One region of the Agrobacterium vacciniicorymbosi genome, then DNA from elsewhere that is predicted to be linked to it. Evidence: riboswitches for the same ligand, from Rfam matches in the RefSeq annotation. Region 1 holds a riboswitch; each other region holds the start of a gene.
What was found. Region 1 has a riboswitch for cobalamin ahead of bluB (5,6-dimethylbenzimidazole synthase). Riboswitches for the same ligand answer to the same signal wherever they lie in the genome.
Positions count from the first base shown of each region.

Region 1 (5,267 bases):
GATGGTTTCGAACTGACGCGCCGCATTCGCACGATGCGCGGCTCGCACGAACTTCGCATCATCGGCGTGTCGTCCTCCACCAACCGGCTGCTGTCCGCGCGCTTCCTGAAGGCTGGCGGCAACGACTTCATGCTGCGCCCCTTCATCGAAGAAGAGTTTTACTGCCGCGTAAACCAGAATCTGGACACGCTGGTCCAAATTCAGGCAGCAAAGTCTCTCGGCAAGAAGGCCGCCTGAAGTATCAGGGCAGGGCGGCTTCCGCCTCCTGCTCGATCGGGCGACCAAGAGCCAGTTTTTTGGCAAGTTCCGGACCAAGCTTTTTGACGTAGGCTTGGTCTGGAGATGTGCCAAGCGCATCCAGCGTTTTGGAAAAGAAACAGCGGGCAGCGGCGGCAGCGACGATATCGAATATTTCCGCATCGGTCAGAGCATGCGTCTTCAAGGCGTCTATATCTGCCTGCGTAACCGATGTTGCATCCTGCACGACCTTGGAAGCAAAGATCATGATGGCGCGCTCCTGTTCATCCAGCGGGGCGTCTTCTGCGTTGGAGACGATGGCGGTCAGTTCCTCACCGGAAACACCTTCACGGGCCAGCACGGCACTGTGGGCCAGCATGCAATAAGATGATCGCAATTCCCGCGCTGCCGCCAGCGTTACCAACTCATAGCGGCGTGGCTCGATATTGCCGCGCAGGCTGACCAGCAATGCACTCCAGCTTTCCATCACCTCAGGCCGGTGGCCGAAAGCGCGGTACATGTTCGGCAGGTATCCGTAAGTATCCTCCGCATTGCGATACATTTCTGCGGTTTTACGGCTGGTTTTCGGCTCTGGCGGGTCGATGAACATGATACGTCTCCTGCATTTCACTGTTTCTAAAATGCGTGAGCGAGAAATTCGATCAGTTCAGAGATGCGCTTTTTTCCTAAAGCTGCGATTCCAGCGGCAGCAGCCCCATAAGGCTGACCAAAGCGCGGCGGCTGAAACTGGCATAGGGCTCGTGCCGGTAGTTACGAGGCTCACCGCGAACCAGCCCAGTCCACGTCAGATTTCTGCGTTCATTGAGCGTCAGTTCGAAGCTCATCTCGCGGCTCGTCTCATCCTTGAAAATTTCATCCATCTCATCCACCAGTCCAGCGGATGAAAACAGCACGCCCATCTCGGTGTTGAGCGACATGGACCGTGGATCGAAATTGAGCGAGCCGATAAAACCGATCTCTCCATCGCGCGTAAACGCCTTAGTGTGAAGGCTGGCCTGGCCTGAACCGCGCAAGGAGAAGGATTTGTGATGATCGGCCAGCGAGCGCAGTTCGTGGATTTTGATGCCGTTGATCAGAAGTGGCCGGCGATATCGCGAATATCCCGCATGCACGGCGGCGACATCGGTCGCGGCCAGTGAGTTGGTAAGAACGCTGACTTTGACACCTTCGGCGGAGAGGCGTGACAATGTTTCCACGCCTTTCAGGCCGGGAATGAAATAGGGCGAGGTGATGCTCAGCTTTTTCTCGGTCTCTTCCATCACCGGCAGCAGCGTTTCCATCAGGAAGTTGTGGCCGCTGCGGCGTTTTCCGGCAGCTTTCTCCGGCGGGTCGGCAACCACCTGCGCACTTTCCACCCAGTGCAGATTGTCGGACATCAGGAAATTGCCGGAATGGTGCTGGCTTTCCACTTGCGCCAGATAAGGCCGCGCGGCATTGCCGGAGGCCAGAACATCCATGCGGCGACGCAGCTTGGCGAGCTTGCTGGGGCGCCGCGCCAAAAGCGAGCGCACAGGAACGGCGACCGCACTGTTCCAGTAATCGTCGAAGATTTCTTCTGCTTGCGCGATGCAATCGCCATGAGCGATCACATCGAAATCGCGGAAATTCGCCTGTTCCGCTGCATCGAAATAGGCGTCACCAATATTGCGCCCGCCAACGATCAACACCCGGCCGTCAGCAATCCAGGCCTTGTTGTGCATACGACGATTGACGCTGCGAAACCGCAACAGCAGTTCCAGCCCGCGCCGGAAGACGTTCTCCCGAGCCTTGGTGGGGTTGAACAGTCGCAATTCGATGTTGGGGTGGCTGTCGATGGCGTGGAAGGCGCGATCCGAAATGGACACGCCGAGATCGTCCAGCAGAAGACGGACGCGCACGCCACGGTCTGCCGCGGCGATGACTTCGCGCATCATCAATTGCCCGGTCAGATCGGCATTCCACATGTAATACATGAGATCAAGGCTGCGCCCGGCGGCGCGGGCGGCTTCTACCCGCGCTGCAAACGCACCGAGATTGGACTGGATAAGAGACAGTGCATTACGTTCTGCATGGGCGTTCTGGAGATCGGTCCAGTGACGGTCGAGCGGTGTTGCGTCCGGCTCCTTCCGCAAAGCTGCGGAGGCGATTTTGATGATGATTTTGTCACGATGGCGAGAAGCGAGGGCGATACCCGCGACAAGGACGACCACGATTGAGATGGCGAAGGCTACAATGGCAGTCACAATTATGGTTTCACTCGCGTCGGTTCCCTGTCCCGGATATTGCCTGTCGTATCAATGGATTTCAATATTCCGCTTGTCGGCTTCTTCCTTGATGATGTCTTCCACCATCTGCCGTTTCAAGGCGGGGTCACCCAACAGATAATCTTCTGCAAGTTCAAAAATGGATTTCGGGCTTTCCTTGTGGGTGAGCGTATCGAGATCCTGGCCGATCTGTTGGCGAAGTTCGCTATAGTGGTCCATATTGGTTCTCCATTTGCGAAGAGAATGCGCGGGGCGGGCAGCGGTTCCGGTCCTCATGGAAATGAAGCGGGGCTCTTGCGTCGCGATGCTCTGGCGGTCATAAAGCAGCCAGTCAGGTGCCTGCTTTCAAGCGGGAGAATCGGGAACGCGGTGAAAGCCCGCGACGTGCCCAACGCTGTAAGGTGGACGCGGATTGCCATAGACCACTGAGAAATCGGGAAGGCGGCAATGCGCGGACGAAGCCAAGTCAGAAGACCGGCCTGATGCCATAGACCGAACCGCATGGACGGCGGCAGGTTGTTGATGGGTGGGATGCTTTCGGCGTCCGACCTGTGCATTGTTGGGGATTGACGATGCGGCCCGATGAGTTTCAGAACGCGCTGGTAAAATCGTGCGAGTTTTCAGACAGCGACAAGCAGGCGGTCTACCGCGCCATAGAAACGCGCCGCGATGTGCGCGACCAGTTTCTGCCCGATCCGTTGCCGGAAGAACTGGTGGAACGCCTGCTCAAGGCCGCACATTCCGCCCCCTCGGTCGGCTTCATGCAGCCATGGAATTTCACGCTCGTCACCGATGCTGATGTCAAAGAGCGCGTATGGCAGGCCTTCTCCCGCGCCAATGCCGAAGCCGCCGAGATGTTCGGGCAGGAGCAACAAGCGCTTTACCGCAGTCTGAAGCTAGAAGGCATTCGCAAGGCTCCACTGTCCATCTGCGTGACCTGCGATCCGACGCGCGGCGGCCATGTCGTTCTCGGCCGCACCCACAATCCACGCATGGATGTCTACTCCACCGTCTGCGCGGTGCAGAACCTGTGGCTTGCAGCACGCGCCGAAGGCATAGGCGTCGGTTGGGTCAGCATTTTTCACGATGCCGATATTCGCGACATCCTCGCTATTCCACCGCACATCGAAATCGTCGCATGGCTCTGTGTCGGGCGGGTCGATACGCTTTACGGCGAGCCGGAACTGGCCGTCAAAGGCTGGCGGCAGCGGCTGCCGCTGGAGGAGCTGGTGTTTCGGGATAAATGGGGCGCTAGTTAAGGCGGAAGCGCTCTAAATCAACCGCAGACCCTTGAAGCTGACATGCCCATCCTTGCCGATGATGATGTGGTCATGCACGGCAATGCCAAGCGGCTTGGCCGTATCGATGATGGTTTTGGTCATATCGATGTCAGCGCGGGACGGGGTCGGATCGCCGCTGGGATGGTTGTGGACGAGGATGATGGCGGTGGAGGACAGCTCCAGCGCTCGGCGCACCACCTCACGCGGATAGACCGGCGTATGATCAACCGTGCCGTGGCCCTGCACTTCATCAGCAATCAGCACATTGCGCTTGTCTAGGAAGAGGATGCGAAACTGTTCGCGGGCTTCATGCGCCATGGCGGCGTGGCAATAATCGATGACGGATGACCAGGAGCCCAGAACCTGCTTGTTGCGGATTTCGCTTTTCAGCATGCGCTGGGACACAGACGCGATAAGCTTGAGATCGAGCGCCACCGCTTCGCCAACGCCTTTCACTTCCTGAAGCAGAGCAATCGGCGCACCCATGACACCGCCGAAGGTGCCGAAGCGTGCGATCAGCGCCTTTGCGATCGGCTTGGTGTCTCTTCGTGGAATAAGCCGGAATAGCAGAAGCTCCAGCAGCTCGTAATCGGCCAGCGCCGCATCGCCATTGTCGCGATATTTGGCGCGCAGACGCTCGCGGTGGCCGTGGTAATGCGCCATGTCGCCGTCTGGAGATGGCGTCGGCGTGGCCTTCATTTTCATCTTTTTGGAGACTTGCCGAGGTTCGGCAAAGAAGCCGCGTTCGTCCATATCTTCGGCAAGGCCGCCGATCACCTTGTCCGCGCCGTCTTCGGAGTTGAACGTTGTCGTTTGATCGGCGGGATGTTTGGCCATCGGCATTGTTCTCTAAATCAGAGCGGTGGCAGGCCAGGGCGGTGCAGACCGCCGGGCGAAAGCGTGAAGATTTCGCAGCCTGTCGCCGTCACGCCCACAGCATGTTCGTATTGCGCTGAGAGGGAGCGATCACGCGTGACGGCAGTCCAGCCATCCGACAACACCTTCACATGCGGCTTTCCGAGATTGATCATCGGCTCGATGGTAAAGATCATGCCTTCACGAATTTCCGGGCCATCGCTCTCCTTACCGTAGTGGAGAATATTCGGCGTATCGTGGAAAAGACGTCCAACGCCATGACCACAGAAATCTGTGACCACCGAGCAACGCTCACCTTCCGCATAGGCCTGAATGGCGGCACCGATTGCACCAGTACGTGCACCGGGCCGAACGGCGGCGATGCCGCGCAGCAGGCACTCATAGGTCACTTCCAGAAGACGCTCGGACGCGCGCTTGATCTGCCCCACCGGATACATGCGGCTGGAATCTCCGTACCAACCATCCAAGATATAGGTAACGTCGATATTGACGATATCGCCCTCACGAAGTGGCTTGTCATCGGGAATGCCGTGACAGACGACGTGGTTGATGGAGGTGCAGACGGACTTGGTGTAGCCGCGATAATTCAGCGTGGCGGGCAGGGCGTTGT
Region 1 covers NZ_JBETMF010000001.1:378,401-383,667, reverse strand. The annotation lists gene ABUK73_RS01985 (response regulator) at 1-237, shown strand, start outside; gene ABUK73_RS01980 (carboxymuconolactone decarboxylase family protein) at 242-850, opposite strand; gene ABUK73_RS01975 (phospholipase D family protein) at 924-2,480, opposite strand; gene ABUK73_RS01970 (hypothetical protein) at 2,532-2,720, opposite strand; cobalamin riboswitch at 2,818-2,998, shown strand; gene bluB (5,6-dimethylbenzimidazole synthase) at 3,074-3,760, shown strand; gene radC (RadC family protein) at 3,773-4,618, opposite strand; gene map (type I methionyl aminopeptidase) at 4,636-5,267, opposite strand, start outside.

Region 2 (5,267 bases), on a different contig from region 1:
AAGGGTTATCACCCGGAGATTCCTCCCGGCGCGCGATGGCCTTCGCGGCGGCATCGAGCAGGGCAATCAGAGCCGGGAACATATCGCGGAACAGGCCGGAAATACGGAACGTCACATCAACCCGGGGCCGTCCCAGGGCGGCGGGCGGCAGCACTTCGATGCCGGTGACGCGGCCAGTCGCCTGATCGTAAATCGGTCTTGCACCCATCAGGTGCAGAGCTTGGCCTACATCCTCGCCGCCATTGCGCAGCGAGGCAGACCCCCAGAGATCGAAGACCAGATGTTTCGGCCAATCACCATGGCTCTGCAAATAGTGCCGCAGGACTTCTTCGCTCGCCATGCGGCCAAGCTCGAAGGCAGTCGGCGTCGGCATGGTGCGTGGGTCTGCGGCATAGAGATTGCGGCCCGTCGGCAGTACATCCTGTCGGCCACGTGCCGGAGCGCCCGCTGGTCCCGGTGTGATATGCCGCCCGTCAAGCGCTGCGAGGAGCGCTGTCTTTTCCGCTACCGCGCTTTGCTCTCGCAGCGAATCCGGCTCATCGTCCGCGCAGCGACCAAACACATGCTGGCCGTCTTTGATGGCGAAATCCTTGAGATCGCAGAGAAAGGCATCGATCCGCGCCAAAGCCGTGTCGGCATCATCCTGCGTACCGACACCAGCATCGCCGGCAAGCCCGGTTTCCTGCGCCTTCTCGACAATCAGTTTTGCCAGCCGGTCACGGCGGCGGCGATCCAGGCCATCGGCCTGCGCATATTCATCGACCAGCTGTTCCAGCGCCATCTGCTCCGGCGACAGCCCGGCATCGACCAAGACAGGTGGAATATGCCCGATGGTGACGGCAGCGATGCGCCGCTTCGCAACAGCAGCTTCGCCCGGATTGGACACGATAAAGGGATAGATCACCGGCAGCGGGCCGGTCACGATTTCTGGGAAGCAGGCCTGAGACAGCGCCACCGTCTTGCCGGGCAGCCATTCAAGCGTGCCATGAGCGCCGACATGGATGATGGCATGTGCATGAACGCTTTTTTGCATCCAAGCCCCGAAGGCGACCAGCGCATGCCGTGGCGGCAGGGCCGGGTCGTGATAATCCACCCGCCGATCTTCATTGCGGCCACGATCCGGCGCAAGTGCCACCGTTACGGAACCGAATCGAGCGGCGCGGAAGTGGAACATGCCATCGGTAACGGCATCGTCATCGTCCGCATCGCCCCATGTCTCATCCAAGGCCAGATCGGCATATTGTGGCAGGTCACTGCGGAAGGCTGAATAATCGGCTAGGCGGAAACTGGCAGTGTCTTCTTCAACGCGGTCGAGCAGCGCCCGCGCCGTCTCCGGAATATCACCTACAACGTAACCCGCATCGCGCAAGTCGTGCAGCATTTCCAGCACGCTTTGCGGCACGTCCAGACCAACGGCATAACCTGTCCGTCCCGGGGCTGCGCCCGGATAATCCGGCATGAGAATGACGACATTCCGCTCAGACGGAGCGGCATTCTTCAAACGAAGAAAAGCGGAAATGCGGTTCGCAACCTGCTCGACACGATCCGGCTCAGCCTGATGAACGAGGCCACGCCCACCCTCCGGGTCTGGTGCCTTAAAGGAAATCGCTCCGGCCAGAAGACGGCCATCCAGCTCTGGCAACACCACATGCATGGCAAGATCGGAAGGGTTGAGGCCACGCATATTGTCCGCCCAGCCATCGCGGCGGGTGGTGGCCATGATGACCTGAAAGGTTGCCACGCCCAGCCGGTCGAACAGGCTCTTGCCGTCCTCATCCGACTGGCTGGCAAAGGCAGTTGCCGTCACCATCGCCGCCGGCTTTAAACGACCGAGCGTCTCTTCCAGAAACCGGATCGCTTCATTGTCTTTCAAACCGCTGACGAAGATCGGCAAAGGGGCAAAGCCGCGCTCGCGAAGCGCTGCATAAAGCGCGTCGATGGGAGCGACATCGGCGGCCATCAGCATGGAGCGGTAAAACAGGATTGGTAGCAGGGGTGCACCATTTGCAAAGCCATTCAGCGCAGCATTGAGGTCAACGACGCCTTCATCGGGCTTGTAAAATCCGCTTTTTGGCAAGGGCTCTGCTGCCATGTCCGGCCAGCCTTCCCCCCGCGCAAAGGCCGCAAGTCCTTTTGCAACCCGGTCCATATTCTCAGGCCCGCCTTCCCGGAAGAAAGACAGGATTTTGAACTGCGTCGGCAGATCGACTGTGGAGGCAGCCTCAAGCTTCTCATCGCGCTCGCTGCATTCCCCCGGCAAAAGCACCAGCTTGATACCGCGCCGCCGCGCCATTCTCGACAATTCGTCCACGCCGTAACGCCAGCGGTCGGCGCCGCCGAGAATCCGGATAAGGATCAGCTTGGCATGTTCCGCCGTCTTTTCGATCCACAGATCGAACGACATGGGATGGCGAAGTTCGGAGAGGTTGGCGGAGAGGAGCGAGACCGACCCATCCGTACTGCGCTGCCATCCACGTTCCAGCCCACCCAGATCGCTGGCCGAAAAGGACAGCACCACCACATCCGCCTGACCCTGGTTGAGATCAACCGGCTCGATCAGGTCGTCCAGAGACGAGGATGTGGTGGCGAGGATGTGCATAGATCAGGCCGCCAGCATCCGCTCGATCTTTGCGCGGTCGAGACCCTTTTCGCCGATCACCACCAGACGGCTGCGGCGCACCTCGCCGGACGCCCAGGGGCGGTCGAAGTAATGGTTGACGCGTGAGCCAACCGCCTGCACCTGCAACCGCATCGGCTTGGACGAGACCTCGACAAAACCCTTGATGCGCAGCACGTTTTCAGAGGCCGCCGTTTCGGAAATGCGAGCAGCCAGTGCATCGGCATCCGTCACGGCACCCAGTTCCACGACGAAGCTGTCGAACTCGTCGTGATCGTGGTCTTCTTCCTCATCGTGATGGGTGTGGCGGTTTTCGATATCCTCTTCCACCGCAAGGCCAAGTCCGATCAGCACGGCAGGATCGACGGCACCATTGGACGCAACGACGATCTTCGCAGCCTTCGGCAGATGCGCATTGATATGCGCCTTGGCGCGCTCCAGACCTTCGGCATCCAGTAGATCACCCTTGGTCAGAACGATGAGGTCGGCGCAGGCAATCTGGTCCTCGAAGACTTCTTCGACCGGATCGTCATGGTCAAGTGCTTCGTCATTCTGGCGCTGGGCGGCAAGCGCCTCCAGATCATGCGAGACCATACCTTCGGCAAGGGCTGCGCCATCGGCCACGGCGACCACGGCATCCACCGTCACCCGGCTTTTGATCGCGGGCCACTGGAAGGCCTGCACGAGTGGCTTTGGCAGAGCAAGCCCCGACGTTTCGATCAGAATATGCTCGACGCGCGGCTGACGGCTCAGAATCTGTTCGATGGCGGGTTGGAAATCATCGGCCACGGTGCAGCAGATGCAGCCATTGGCCAGTTCAACGATGTTTTCCTCCGGGCAGCTTTCGATGCCGCAGCCCTTCAGAATTTCGCCGTCGATGCCGACATCGCCGAACTCGTTGACGATAATCGCCAGCCGCTTGCCCTCGAGCTTTTCCAGAAGGCCGCGCAAAAGCGTGGTTTTTCCCGCGCCCAGAAAGCCGGTGATGATGGTGCAGGGAACGCGATCGAGCGTTGTCATGATGTCTCCTCGGTGAAATGCAAAGGGGGAATGCGCGACACAAGGCCACGCTTCAAACTATCGGGGCGTCCGCGCCAGGGCATCAACCCATCCGGTGCTTCGGCCAATAAGCGCGCGCCAGTCATCAGGTCTGCGGCATCATCTTCGGTCAGTCCGCCGAACATATAGGACCAGCCGTCGGCGCTGCGCATGGCGGCGCTGAGGCCACGCTTGCAATTGGCAAGGCAATTGACGCTGCGAACGGTCACGCCTTCACTCGCTCCAAGCGCTAAGGCAGCCTCCGTCAGAAGCGCGCCGGGGCGGGGGTCTGCATTCGGTTCGGCTTCGGACCGGCAGCTGCGGCAGACGAAGACCACGACGCCGGGTGCGGTGTCACGGTCCGTCTTTTCGGTCTGGCTGGTCGATGTCGCTGTAATATCCAAGGGTCTGCTTTCCGCGCCTTCAAAATGTCTCAGGGGTGCGGATATCGAAAACGGAATGCGGGACACGCACAACCATCGTTCGAACAACCGGCTGACCGGAGCACCCCGCCCGGCAGACGTTTTTCCTGAAACGGCAGGTCTCCTGGCTTGCGGCTTCGACACCCTTGCGCTGCCTTCCCGGATTGTCATCCAGTGGCGTTCAGCGCGGGCTCACCGCTTACAGTTGCGGGGGCAGCCACGGATTTGTCCGCTCAAGCGAAATGCACCGTGTTCCCTCTTAGCTTTTCCCGTTGCCGGAAAAAGACCGTCAGTCCTTAACCCTTATGCCCTGCGATGCTTTTGTGTCAATGCCGCGCATCATTGCCGCGGCACGCGTTTTGGTTATAGTCGCCGCTTTGAAAAAGCATGAGACCCGGAAGGACCAGCCGCCATGACCCGCGACATCAGCGACAGCGAAGCCGAACGTCACCGCGCCAAAATGGTCAACCGCAAGGCCGTGCAGGATGCTGAAGTCTCGGAAAAGACCATCGAAAAAGGTCTGCTGATGATCAACACCGGCCCCGGCAAGGGCAAGTCCACCGCCGCTTTTGGTCTGGCCCTACGCATGCTGGGCACCGGCAGGCGCGTCGGCATCGTGCAGTTCATCAAGGGCGCATGGTCCACCGGCGAGCAGGGCGCTCTGGCACTGTTCGGCGACCGTGTCGAATGGCGCACCATGGGTGAAGGTTTCACGTGGGACACTCAGGATCTCAAACGCGACGTCGCTGCTGCCACCAAAGCCTGGGAAGAGGCAAAGACGCTGATGGCCGATGAAACCATCGGCCTTGTGGTACTGGATGAGCTCAACATCGCGCTGCGCTATGACTATCTGCCGCTGGAGGAGGTGGTGGAGACCCTGCAGAACCGTCGCCCCGGCCTGCACGTCATCGTCACAGGCCGCAACGCCAAGCAGCCGCTGATCGATGCCGCCGATATGGTGACGGAGATGACGCTGGTGAAACACCACTTCAAGGCAGGCGTCAAAGCGCAGTCCGGCATAGAGTTCTAATTCATGACAGCACGCGTTTTGATGTTTCAGGGGACCGGCTCCGATGTCGGCAAATCGCTGATGGTGGCGGGGCTGGCGCGTGCCTTTACCCGGCGCGGGCTGTCCGTCATGCCCTTCAAACCGCAAAACATGTCCAACAATGCCGCCGTGACCGCCGATG
Region 2 covers NZ_JBETMF010000017.1:88,136-93,402, forward strand. The annotation lists gene cobN (cobaltochelatase subunit CobN) at 1-2,599, opposite strand, end outside; gene cobW (cobalamin biosynthesis protein CobW) at 2,603-3,640, opposite strand; gene ABUK73_RS21820 (DUF1636 family protein) at 3,634-4,059, opposite strand; cobalamin riboswitch at 4,175-4,383, opposite strand; gene cobO (cob(I)yrinic acid a,c-diamide adenosyltransferase) at 4,490-5,107, shown strand; gene ABUK73_RS21830 (cobyric acid synthase) at 5,111-5,267, shown strand, end outside.
Region 2: linked by a shared signal. The riboswitch ahead of ABUK73_RS21820 (DUF1636 family protein) and the one ahead of bluB (5,6-dimethylbenzimidazole synthase) in region 1 are both predicted to bind cobalamin.

Region 3 (5,267 bases), on a different contig from region 1:
AGACAAACAGGATGTTCTTCAAGCAGCTAACCTTTTCAAGATGCGCAGGGTTTTAGATGTGCCCGCTCCAGCTGGATTTGACAGCTGGTATGATGCCTTTTCTACCCAGGAAATCCGTGACATGCCGATAAGTTTGGTTATGATCTTAAGTTGTATAAAGAGGATAATCCATGAGCGTTACGGTTGATAGCTCCGAGTCCAGCAAGCGCAGCATTTTTGTCGTTCTTGGACAGGTGGTTTTGATTTCGGTTGTGGCCATGATTGGCTGGAATATTGCGATGCCGGGGCTCGATCCTGCGTTCATGGAAGCGCAGTCGAGGAATGGTCTTCCCTCGCAGCTCTCGATTCTAGCGTTGGGGGTGGGCTCTATTCTGACGGCGTTTGCGCTGGGGCAGATCGTTCGCCTCTTTGTTCCGCGTCTGGAAAACAGCGTGGCGCTGGTCGTGGTTGAGAATATCCTCGCACTGGTTTTGGCCGTGTCGCAGGCTTCTGGCATTGCGCAGATGGTATCGACCATGGGTTTTCTGGCTGATGCCAGTTCCTTTGGCGTGGCGGTCATCGTCGCGTCGCTGGTTGGCGGTGTGGCCGTACTTCTGTTCTTGTCGCGATTTGTCGTTCTACCAAGTCTCGTCGCCGGTTTCTGGATTTTGTGGCTTCTGCCCGCGCTGATGACGCTGCCATCTCAGCTGTCTTCGTCTTTTGAAATGTTGCGAGTTGGCGCTGTCGGCGGCTCGCAGTTTCTGTTGGCAATCGGCATCATTGCTGTCGCGGTCGGCCTGGTGGTCTTTGCCATACGTGCCGTGCTGGGCAATCAGGATAAGAAGGCGGCTACGGGTTCGATACGCTGGATGAATGTGGTCGTTTGGCCTCCCTTGCTTGCGGCAACTGCCAGCAGCTATGTCCTGATGCCGCTGGCCTTTCTGGCGCCGGATTCGCTGCCGGACGCACAGTGGCTGAGGGTTTATGTTTTCGCCGTGACGGCCGTCTTGATTCCCGTTTTCGTTTTTGGCTACCGCCGTTTCTTCGCGAATAGGGGCGTGATCTTACCCCTGACCACAATGCTGATTCTTGCTGCGGTTCAGATCGTTCTGGTGGTTGGCGGAGCCTTTGCAACCGAGCAGATCATGTTGCCACTTCCTTTTAGTGGCACGACCCTGCTGGTCCTGGTCGCCGTGATCTATGCCCTCATTGACGCGCTACGCGCACCCTCGACGCATTAGTCAGGGTGCCAAAAGGCCCTCAACGGGCAGGCGTACTCAACGCCTCTTCCGCCTAGCCTCAACGTTTTCCCCATCTCATTTCTCACAAATCGCAATAAGTCTTGACGGGAAATTAACCTAGTCTACTATATGTAGTGTTCTAGGTTCCTTCGAGTCGCAAGACTTGTGAGGCTAAGATGGGAATACGGTGCGTTCATGATGAGCGTTCAAAAGCCGTAGCTGCCCCCGCAACTGTAAGCGGTGAGTGTCTGTTCCAAAATGCCACTGGGTCATGTCGATCCGGGAAGGTGGGATAGATACGTTGATCCGTGAGCCAGGAGACCTGCCTAGAGCGATTACGTCAACGGGCGGGGTGTCCGGGAGCTATTACGTCTGTTGCGGCATGGAGCCGCGCGTGTCGTGTTCCCGAATGTCCTGCATGAGCTGCTTCGGGGTGAAGTCCATGTCCAGTTTGTTTTTCTTGTCCAGTGCCTTTTCGCGAAGGTGTTCAACACTCGTGTGACTGTCTGCGGGTGGCGTAAGCCGTTCCCGATAGTCTGCGTCTGCCAGATGACGTCGCATCTTTTGTGAGGTGCGGTGCCTGTCGGCCTGTGTTCGCTTCCATTGCCATGTCGTCCACGCGCTTCGTCCGGTTGCGCGTTCGCTCTCGCTTGTCCAATCCCAAGAGGAAATCATGACCATTACCGTCTACAGCAAACCCGCCTGCGTCCAATGCACTGCCACCACCCGCGCGCTGGACCGTCAGGGCATCGATTACAGGATTGTCGATGTCTCCGAGGATGCTGATGCCTATGCGCTGGTGCAGGGGCTGGGCTACCGCCAGGTGCCTGTGGTTATTGCCGGTGAACAGCACTGGGCAGGCTTCCGTCCGGATATGATCGGCGCTCTTGCCTGAGCCTATAGCCGCCTCGCTCCAGCAGGGCGTGCAGCGTTCAGCCAGCCGGGGATGTGATGGGCCTGATCGTTTATTATTCCAGCCGTTCGGAAAATACCCATCGCTTTGTCGAAAAGCTGGGTGTGCGGGCTTTGCGTCTGCCGCTTTCGGCAGATGAGGACGCGCCCGAGGTGGACGGGCCTTACGTGCTGCTGACGCCCACCTATGGCGGCGGAGGGCTGAAGGGGGCGGTGCCCAAGCCCGTGATTCATTTTCTCAACAGTGTTGCCAACCGCAGTCTCATCCATGGCGTCATCGCCGCGGGTAACACGAATTTCGGCGCGGCCTTCGCCTCGGCGGGAGACATCGTATCGCGCAAATGCGCGGTGCCGTTTCTCTATCGCTTCGAGCTTCTAGGCACGCCCGAAGATGTCGCCAATGTCAAACATGGATTGGAACGATTTTGGATACGTTGACCACCATCTCCCCCAAGCCCTCGCAGGGTCATGCGGTGAAATCCACTGAACCGACGCTGGATTACCACGCGTTGAACGCCATGCTGAATCTCTATGATGAGGATGGGCACATTCAGTTCGAAAAGGACCGCATGGCGGCCCGGCAGTATTTTCTGCAACATGTGAACCAGAATACGGTGTTCTTCCATAACCTGCGGGAAAAGCTCGATTATCTGGTCAGTGAGGGATATTACGAGCAACAGGTGCTCGATCAGTATTCCTTCAACTTCGTGCGTGATCTCTTCGATTACGCCTATGCGAAGAAGTTTCGCTTCCCGACCTTCCTCGGCGCGTTCAAATATTACACCAGCTACACGCTGAAAACCTTTGACGGAAAACGCTATCTGGAGCGCTACGAAGACCGCATCTGCATGGTGGCGTTTACGCTGGCGCAGGGCAACGAGCAGCTGGCGCGCGATCTTGTGGACGAGATCATTTCCGGGCGTTTCCAGCCCGCGACGCCGACCTTCCTCAATGCGGGCAAGAAGCAGCGCGGCGAACTCGTGTCGTGCTTCCTGCTGCGGGTGGAAGACAATATGGAATCCATCTCGCGTGGCATCAATTCTGCCTTGCAGCTCTCCAAGCGCGGCGGCGGTGTGGCGCTGTCGCTTACCAATATTCGCGAGGCCGGTGCGCCGATCAAGCAGATCGAAAACCAGTCTTCCGGCATCATTCCGGTCATGAAGCTGCTGGAAGATGCGTTTTCCTACGCCAACCAACTGGGCGCGCGTCAGGGGGCAGGGGCAGTCTATCTCAACGCCCACCACCCGGATATCATGCGTTTTCTGGATACCAAGCGCGAGAATGCGGATGAGAAAATCCGCATCAAGACATTGTCGCTCGGCGTGGTCATTCCCGATATCACCTTCGAACTCGCGAAGAACAACGAGGATATGTACCTCTTTTCGCCGTACGATATCGAACGCGTCTATGGCGTGCCTTTTACCGAAATCTCGGTCACCGAAAAATACCGCGAGATGGTGGCCGACAGCCGCATTCACAAGAAGAAGATCAAGGCCCGTGATTTCTTTCAGGTGATTGCGGAGATACAGTTCGAAAGCGGTTATCCCTACATCATGTTCGAAGACACGGTGAACCGGGCCAACCCGATTGCCGGACGTATTTCCATGAGCAATCTATGCTCGGAAATCCTGCAGGTCAGCGAAGCCAGCACCTACAATGAAGACCTGTCCTATGACCAGATGGGCAAGGACATCTCCTGCAATCTCGGTTCGCTGAACATCGCCTCCACCATGGATTCGCAGAATTTTGGCAAGACCATCGAAACCTCCATCCGGGCGCTGACTGCGGTCTCTGACATGAGCCACATTTCCTCCGTTCCCTCGGTGGAAAAGGGCAATGACGACAGCCACGCCATTGGGCTTGGCCAGATGAACCTGCACGGCTATCTGGCCCGCGAGCGGATTTATTACGGCTCGGAAGAAGGCGTCGATTTCACCAATATCTATTTCTATACGGTCGCTTATCACGCCATTCGTGCGTCTAACCGGCTGGCGGTGGAGCGTGGCCAGAGCTTCAAGGGGTTCGAGAACTCCAAATATGCGTCCGGCGATTATTTCGAGAAATATGTGACGCAGGAATGGAAGCCTGCGACGGCACGCGTGGCAGAACTGTTCGAAAAGGCTGGCATCGCCATCCCGACGCAGGAAGATTGGAAGGCCCTGAAACAGGCCGTGATGGAGGGCGGCCTTTATAACCAGAACCTTCAGGCCGTGCCGCCCACAGGCTCCATTTCCTACATCAACCACTCGACCTCTTCGATCCATCCCATTGTTTCGAAAATCGAAATCCGCAAGGAAGGCAAGATCGGACGCGTCTATTATCCCGCCGCCTATCTCAGCAACGATAATCTCGAATATTATCAGGATGCCTATGAGATCGGGCCTGAAAAGATCATAGATACCTATGCTGCCGCCACGCAGCATGTGGATCAGGGCCTGTCGCTGACGTTGTTCTTCCGCGATACCGCCACCACCCGCGATATCAACCGCGCCCAGATCTATGCGTGGAAGAAGGGCATCAAGACCATCTACTACATCCGCCTTCGCCAGATGGCTTTGTCCGGCACGGAAGTGCAGGGCTGCGTATCCTGTACGCTGTGATCGACAAGGAAAAGACCATGAACATGCAAATCAAACCGATCAACCGTATCCGCGCCATCAACTGGAACCGTATGGAGGACGACAAGGATCTGGAGGTCTGGAACCGCCTGACATCGAATTTCTGGCTGCCGGAAAAGGTGCCGCTGTCCAACGATATCCAGTCCTGGGCTACGCTGAAGCCGGAAGAGCAGCAGCTGACCATCCGCGTTTTCACCGGGTTGACACTGCTTGATACGATCCAGAACGGTGTCGGCGCTATCAGGCTCATGGCGGATGCGACGACCCAGCATGAGGAGGCGGTGCTGTCCAACATCTCCTTCATGGAAGCCGTGCATGCGCGCTCCTATTCCTCCATCTTCTCCACGCTCTGCTCGACGCCCGATGTGGACGATGCTTATCGCTGGTCGGAGGAAAATGAGTTCTTGCAGCGCAAATCAGCGCTCATCATGCGCGAATATGATAGCGGCGATCCGCTGAAGAAAAAGATCGCCAGCGTCTTTCTCGAAAGCTTCCTGTTCTATTCCGGCTTCTACCT
Region 3 covers NZ_JBETMF010000009.1:65,654-70,920, forward strand. The annotation lists gene ABUK73_RS15185 (low molecular weight protein tyrosine phosphatase family protein) at 1-22, opposite strand, end outside; gene ABUK73_RS15190 (hypothetical protein) at 171-1,220, shown strand; cobalamin riboswitch at 1,345-1,564, shown strand; gene ABUK73_RS15195 (hypothetical protein) at 1,587-1,895, opposite strand; gene nrdH (glutaredoxin-like protein NrdH) at 1,894-2,115, shown strand; gene nrdI (class Ib ribonucleoside-diphosphate reductase assembly flavoprotein NrdI) at 2,172-2,570, shown strand; gene nrdE (class 1b ribonucleoside-diphosphate reductase subunit alpha) at 2,558-4,732, shown strand; gene nrdF (class 1b ribonucleoside-diphosphate reductase subunit beta) at 4,750-5,267, shown strand, end outside.
Region 3: linked by a shared signal. The riboswitch ahead of nrdH (glutaredoxin-like protein NrdH) and the one ahead of bluB (5,6-dimethylbenzimidazole synthase) in region 1 are both predicted to bind cobalamin.

Region 4 (5,267 bases), on a different contig from region 1:
TGCAGAAGCGCGATCTGATGGCCAATATCGAGATGGTTCGTCGGCTCGTCCAGAAGCAGAATGTCGGGCTTTTGGGCCAGCGCCCGGGCAATATGCAAACGCTGCCGCTCGCCGCCCGACAGCGTGTGCCACATGCGCTTTGCAAGATGTTCGGCGTCCACATCCCGCAGCGCCTGATCCACGATAGCGTCATCATGCACCGACCATGGCGACAAGGCACCGATATGCGGTGTGCGGCCAAGCTCCACGGCCTGACGGGCATTAATCCGCTCCTGCGTTTCCGCCTGTTGCTCAACGAATGCAATGGAGCGCGCAACGTCCCGGCGGTTCATCTCCTGCATCGCCTTGCCATCCAACGTAACCTCGCCGGATTTCGATTTGCGAATACCGCAGAGGAGCGACATGAGGCTCGTCTTGCCAGAGCCGTTCGGCCCGACGATCCCTAAAAATTCACCCGGCCTGATCTCCAGACTGACATTTTTGACGATGTCCACGCCACCGGCAGACCAGCACACATCCTGGGCTGAAAGCATCATACGGCCCTCCGTCGCTGGCTGAGAATGAGAGCGAAAGCGGGTGCGCCGAACAATGCGGTGATGACGCCGATGGGCAGAACCTGGCCTGCGATGATGGTGCGCGACAGAATATCGGCAGCGATCATGAATACTGCCCCCGTCAAGGCAGCAGCGGGCAGAAGAAGACCATGGCGAATGCCGACGATCATGCGTGCGGCATGGGGAATGACGAGACCAATAAAGCCGATGGAGCCGACGATGCTGACCATGATAGCCGTCATCAAGGCGGAAACGCCGGTCAGAACAATGTAGACGCGACGCACGGGTATGCCGAGAGAGGCGGCGGATTCGGAGCCGAAGGTAAAGGCGTCCAGCGCACGCGCATGCCACAGACACACGACGAAACCACCAATCGCGACAGGCAAGGCCAGCCACACATCCGGCCAGCGAACGCCGGACAGATTGCCCAGCAACCAGAACATGATGCCACGTGCCTGTTCGGCATTGGCCGCCTTGGTCACGATGAAGGAGGTCAGCGCGTTGAAGAGCTGCGAACCGGCGACACCTGCGAGAATGATGGCGCTGTTGCCGCTGCCTGCCCGCAAGGCCAGCAGACTGACAAGCGCAAATGCCACGATTGCCCCCAGAAATGCGCCAAGCGGCATGGTCAGCATGCCGGCACCGAAGCCCAGAATGGCAACGCCAACGGCACCGGTCGATGCACCCGCAGAAATCCCGAGAATATACGGATCGGCCAAAGGATTGCGCAGAAGCGATTGAAGCACGACGCCGGACATGGCCAGTGCCGCACCACAGCAGGCAGCCACCACCGCCCGGCTGAGGCGGTAGTTCCAGATGATGCCTTCATCGATGGCATCGAGCGGATAGCCTGCATGGAACACACGGTTTGCGACCGTCTTGGCGACGACATCCATGGGAATGGATGTCTCGCCGATGGCAGCCCCGAACCAGAGCGCCAGAGCCAGACACCCGACCGCCAGCAAGGCGGCACGGGTGAAGATGAAACAAGCACGCATGGCTTACTTGGCAAGGCCGAGCTGGACGACGGCGTCGGCCAGAACTTCGATACCTTCGATGGTGCGGATGGTCGGGTTCATGGCCTGCGCATCCATGGCAACGATGTGCCCCTGTTTGACGGACGGCATCAGGCTCGTGACCGGATCTTCCTTCAGGAACTTCTCCTTGACAACGATATCATCTGCCGGAAACCGCCTGCGGTCCATCTTACCGGCAACAACCAGGGTCGGCTGCGACTTGGCAATGGTTTCCCAACCCACCGTCGGCCACTCTTCCTCGCTGTTGATGACATTCTTGATGCCAAGCGCGGACATGATGTAGCCGGGTGCACCATTGGTGCCCGCAACGTAGGGATCGATATCCAACTCCGCACTGGAGAACCAGAAGACGGCAGACAGCTTGCCATCGGCAGAGGCGATCTTCTTGCGTGCCGCTTCTTCGCGAGCCTTCAGATCGGCCACGAGCTTTTCGCCCCTGTCCTGCACATTGAAGATTTGCGCGAGTTCAGTCACTTCCTGATAGATCAGGTCCATGGTGAAGACGGAATGGCGCACGCCATCGCCACCGCCCGAATTGTCCTTGCCGGTGCAATCGGCAGGCGAGGTGTAAACGGGAATTTTCAGCTCTTCGAACTGCTGCGGCTTGGCGACGATGCCTTCCGGGCCGACATGCCACTGAAACTGGGCCGTGACGAGATCAGGCTTTTTGGCCAGCACGCTTTCAAAACTCGGATCGTTATCGGCCAGACGGTCGATCTTGGCATTGGCCTCTTCATAGCCCTTGATAACTGGGCCAATCCAGACCGCGGTGCCCACGACCTTATCGGCCAGACCGAGCAGATAGAGAATTTCCGTGGTGCTTTGACCGATGGACACCGTACGCTCTGGCGCATGGGTAAAGGTCACGTCGCGACCGCAATTCTTGAAGGTCAGCGGATAGGTCGTCTCGGCTGCCTGAGCCGCAGGCATGGCCGTTGCCATTGCCACAACGGCAAAACTGGCTGCAAAAACCGTCTGTTTGAAACTGAATGTCATTTCCGATAGTCCCCGAAATCGTCAGCGGTCGGCGAGAAGCAGACCAATGTGAACATGTGTCGATGCTCAGTCCGTGAGAACACGGGCAGAGACGATCCGAAACCGGGACATGGCAGATGGAATAAGGCGCTGGCGGGCGCTAGATGCAATCACGACGTCTCCTGTTCCGGGCATCCCCGCCCGTGACTTGGAATGAACTTATGACGGCAGGTCTCCTGGCTCACGGATTTGCGTCTTCACCCACCTTCCCGCGATATTCACCCGCAGTGGCATGACGCTTGGATGAGCGCCAAAGGGTTCGACAATCCGCTTACAGTTGCGGGGGCAGCTACGGCATTGAACCAAGGTTCGCACCGTATTCCCTATTATTCCTCGCGATCACTCGCTCGAAACCGTCGCGTGCAGATAGCCCCATTCAGAAACCGTCGTCAAGCAATGATTGCTGTAATGTTATTACATATCGATTGCAAGATATGATTTCGGAAAAACGGCATGATGGTAACACAAAGCAAAAAGGCCGGAACTTTCGTCCCGGCCATTATTTCACAATTCATCACCGCCCATTCAAGGCAGGGTATAGGCGATCACATAATCGCCGGGCTTCGTGCCGACGGAGCCGTGTCCGCCTGCGACGATGACCACATATTGCTTGCCGTCATTCATGGCATAGGTCATCGGCGTTGCCTGTCCACCTGCGGGAAGACGCGCTTCCCACAGCTGCTTGCCGGATGTCAGATCATAGGCGCGCAAGTAATCATCGACAGCCGCACCGAGGAAGGCAACGCCGCCCTTGGTAATCATCGGGCCACCGATGCCGGGTACGCCGACTTTGAAGGGCAGCGGCAGCGGCGTCATGTCGTAGACGGTACCGTTCTTGTGCTTGTAGGCGACCTCACCCGTGCGCAGATCGGCACCGGCCACATAGCCCCATGGCGGAGCCTGGCAGGGAATGCCGAGCGGTCCGAGGAACGGTCCCATGAGAACGCCATAGGGCGCACCATCATTTCGGTTCAGGCCCTGCTCGCTGCCCTTTTCATCCTGCCCCTTTGCGGGGATCTGGGCGCGCGGCACGAGCTGCGATGTGAAGGCCAGATAGGTCGGCATGCCGAACATGACCTGGCGTTCTGGATCGACAGCGACACTGCCCCAGTTGAAGGTGCCGAAATTGCCGGGATAGATGATGCTGCCGTTGAGCGATGGCGGCGTGTAGCGGCCCTTGTAATTCAGCTGATGAAACTTGATGCGGCATGCCAGCTGGTCGAACATGGAGACGCCCCACATGTTCTTTTCCTGGAGCGGATCAGGCTTGAAGGACAGCGCCGAAGTCGGCTGCGTCGGAGCACTGAAATCTTCGGGGATCGTACCAGATGGCGCAGGCTCTTCGGTCATCGCCAGGATCGGCTCACCACTGCGGCGATCCAGCACGTAGATGTCGCCCTGCTTGGTCGGTCCAACCAGTGCCGGAACAGTCTGACCATCCTTCTTGGTGATGTCGAGCAGCACAGGCTGTGCGGGAACATCCATGTCCCACAGATCGTGATGCACGAACTGGCGCACCCATTTGTCCTGCCCGGTGTTCACATCCAGCGCGACGATGGAGGAGGAGTATTTCTCGACATTGGCACTCCGGCCCATACCGAGCTGATCTGGAACCTGATTTCCGAGCGGGATATAGACGAGCCCAAGCGCTTCATCGACGCTGAAAACCGACCAGCTGTTGGGAGAGTTGGTCGTATAGGTCTGACCCGGCTGAAGCGGCTGGGTCTGGGTGGGGTTTCCCGAATCCCAGTTCCAGATCAAGGCACCGCTGTTGACATCGAACGCTCTGATGACGCCGGACTGTTCCTGCGTCGAATAGTTGTCGTTGACGGCACCGCCGATGATGATCTTGTTGCCAGCAATGGCGGGTGGGGATGTCGAGTAATAATAGCCGGCTGGATTATACTCCATGCCGCTTTCCAGATGCAGCGTGCCCTTGTCTGCAAAGGACGTGCAAACCTGACCGCTTTCCGCGTCGAGAGCAATCAGACGCGCATCCGAAGTCGGGAGATAAACGCGTGCCGCACAGGGCGAACCAGCCTGTGCCGTTGGGTCGGCATAATAGGTCACGCCGCGGCAAGTCTGATGCTGACGGTCCGGGTTCATGCCCGAATTGGGATCGTATTTCCACTTTTCCTTGCCAGTCGCCGCATCGATGGCGATGGCCCAATTGTGCGGCGTGCAGATGTAAAGCGAATTGCCGACTTTTAAGGGAGTCACCTGATAGGTCGTCTCGCCCACATCGCCCGGCAACTTCACGTCGCCGGTCTGGTAGCGCCACGCTTCCTTCAACTCACCAACATTGTTGGCAGTGATCTGCGTCAGCGGCGAATAGCGCTGGCCATAAGAGGTGCGCCCATATTGGTGCCACTCATTATCCGGCACAGGATTTCCGTAGGAAGGGTTGGCGGTCACCACCTCATCGGGCAGATTGCCTTCCATATCCTGCGGGTCCTGCGTCATCGCAAAGGCTGCAGCACCGACGGATACCAGAACGGCGGTCAGCAAGGGAACAGCGTTGGCGCCGTAAGATGTGCCGGTCGGGCTGGTAAAGCCGAGCGGCTTTCTGATCCATGGCATCAACAGCCACATGCCGATCAAAATGATGAAGCCGCCACGGGGGCCGAGCTGCCACCAGTCG
Region 4 covers NZ_JBETMF010000008.1:242,246-247,512, forward strand. The annotation lists gene ABUK73_RS14770 (ABC transporter ATP-binding protein) at 1-536, opposite strand, end outside; gene ABUK73_RS14775 (FecCD family ABC transporter permease) at 533-1,552, opposite strand; gene ABUK73_RS14780 (ABC transporter substrate-binding protein) at 1,556-2,533, opposite strand; cobalamin riboswitch at 2,776-2,999, opposite strand; gene ABUK73_RS14785 (glucose/quinate/shikimate family membrane-bound PQQ-dependent dehydrogenase) at 3,152-5,267, opposite strand, start outside.
Region 4: linked by a shared signal. The riboswitch ahead of ABUK73_RS14780 (ABC transporter substrate-binding protein) and the one ahead of bluB (5,6-dimethylbenzimidazole synthase) in region 1 are both predicted to bind cobalamin.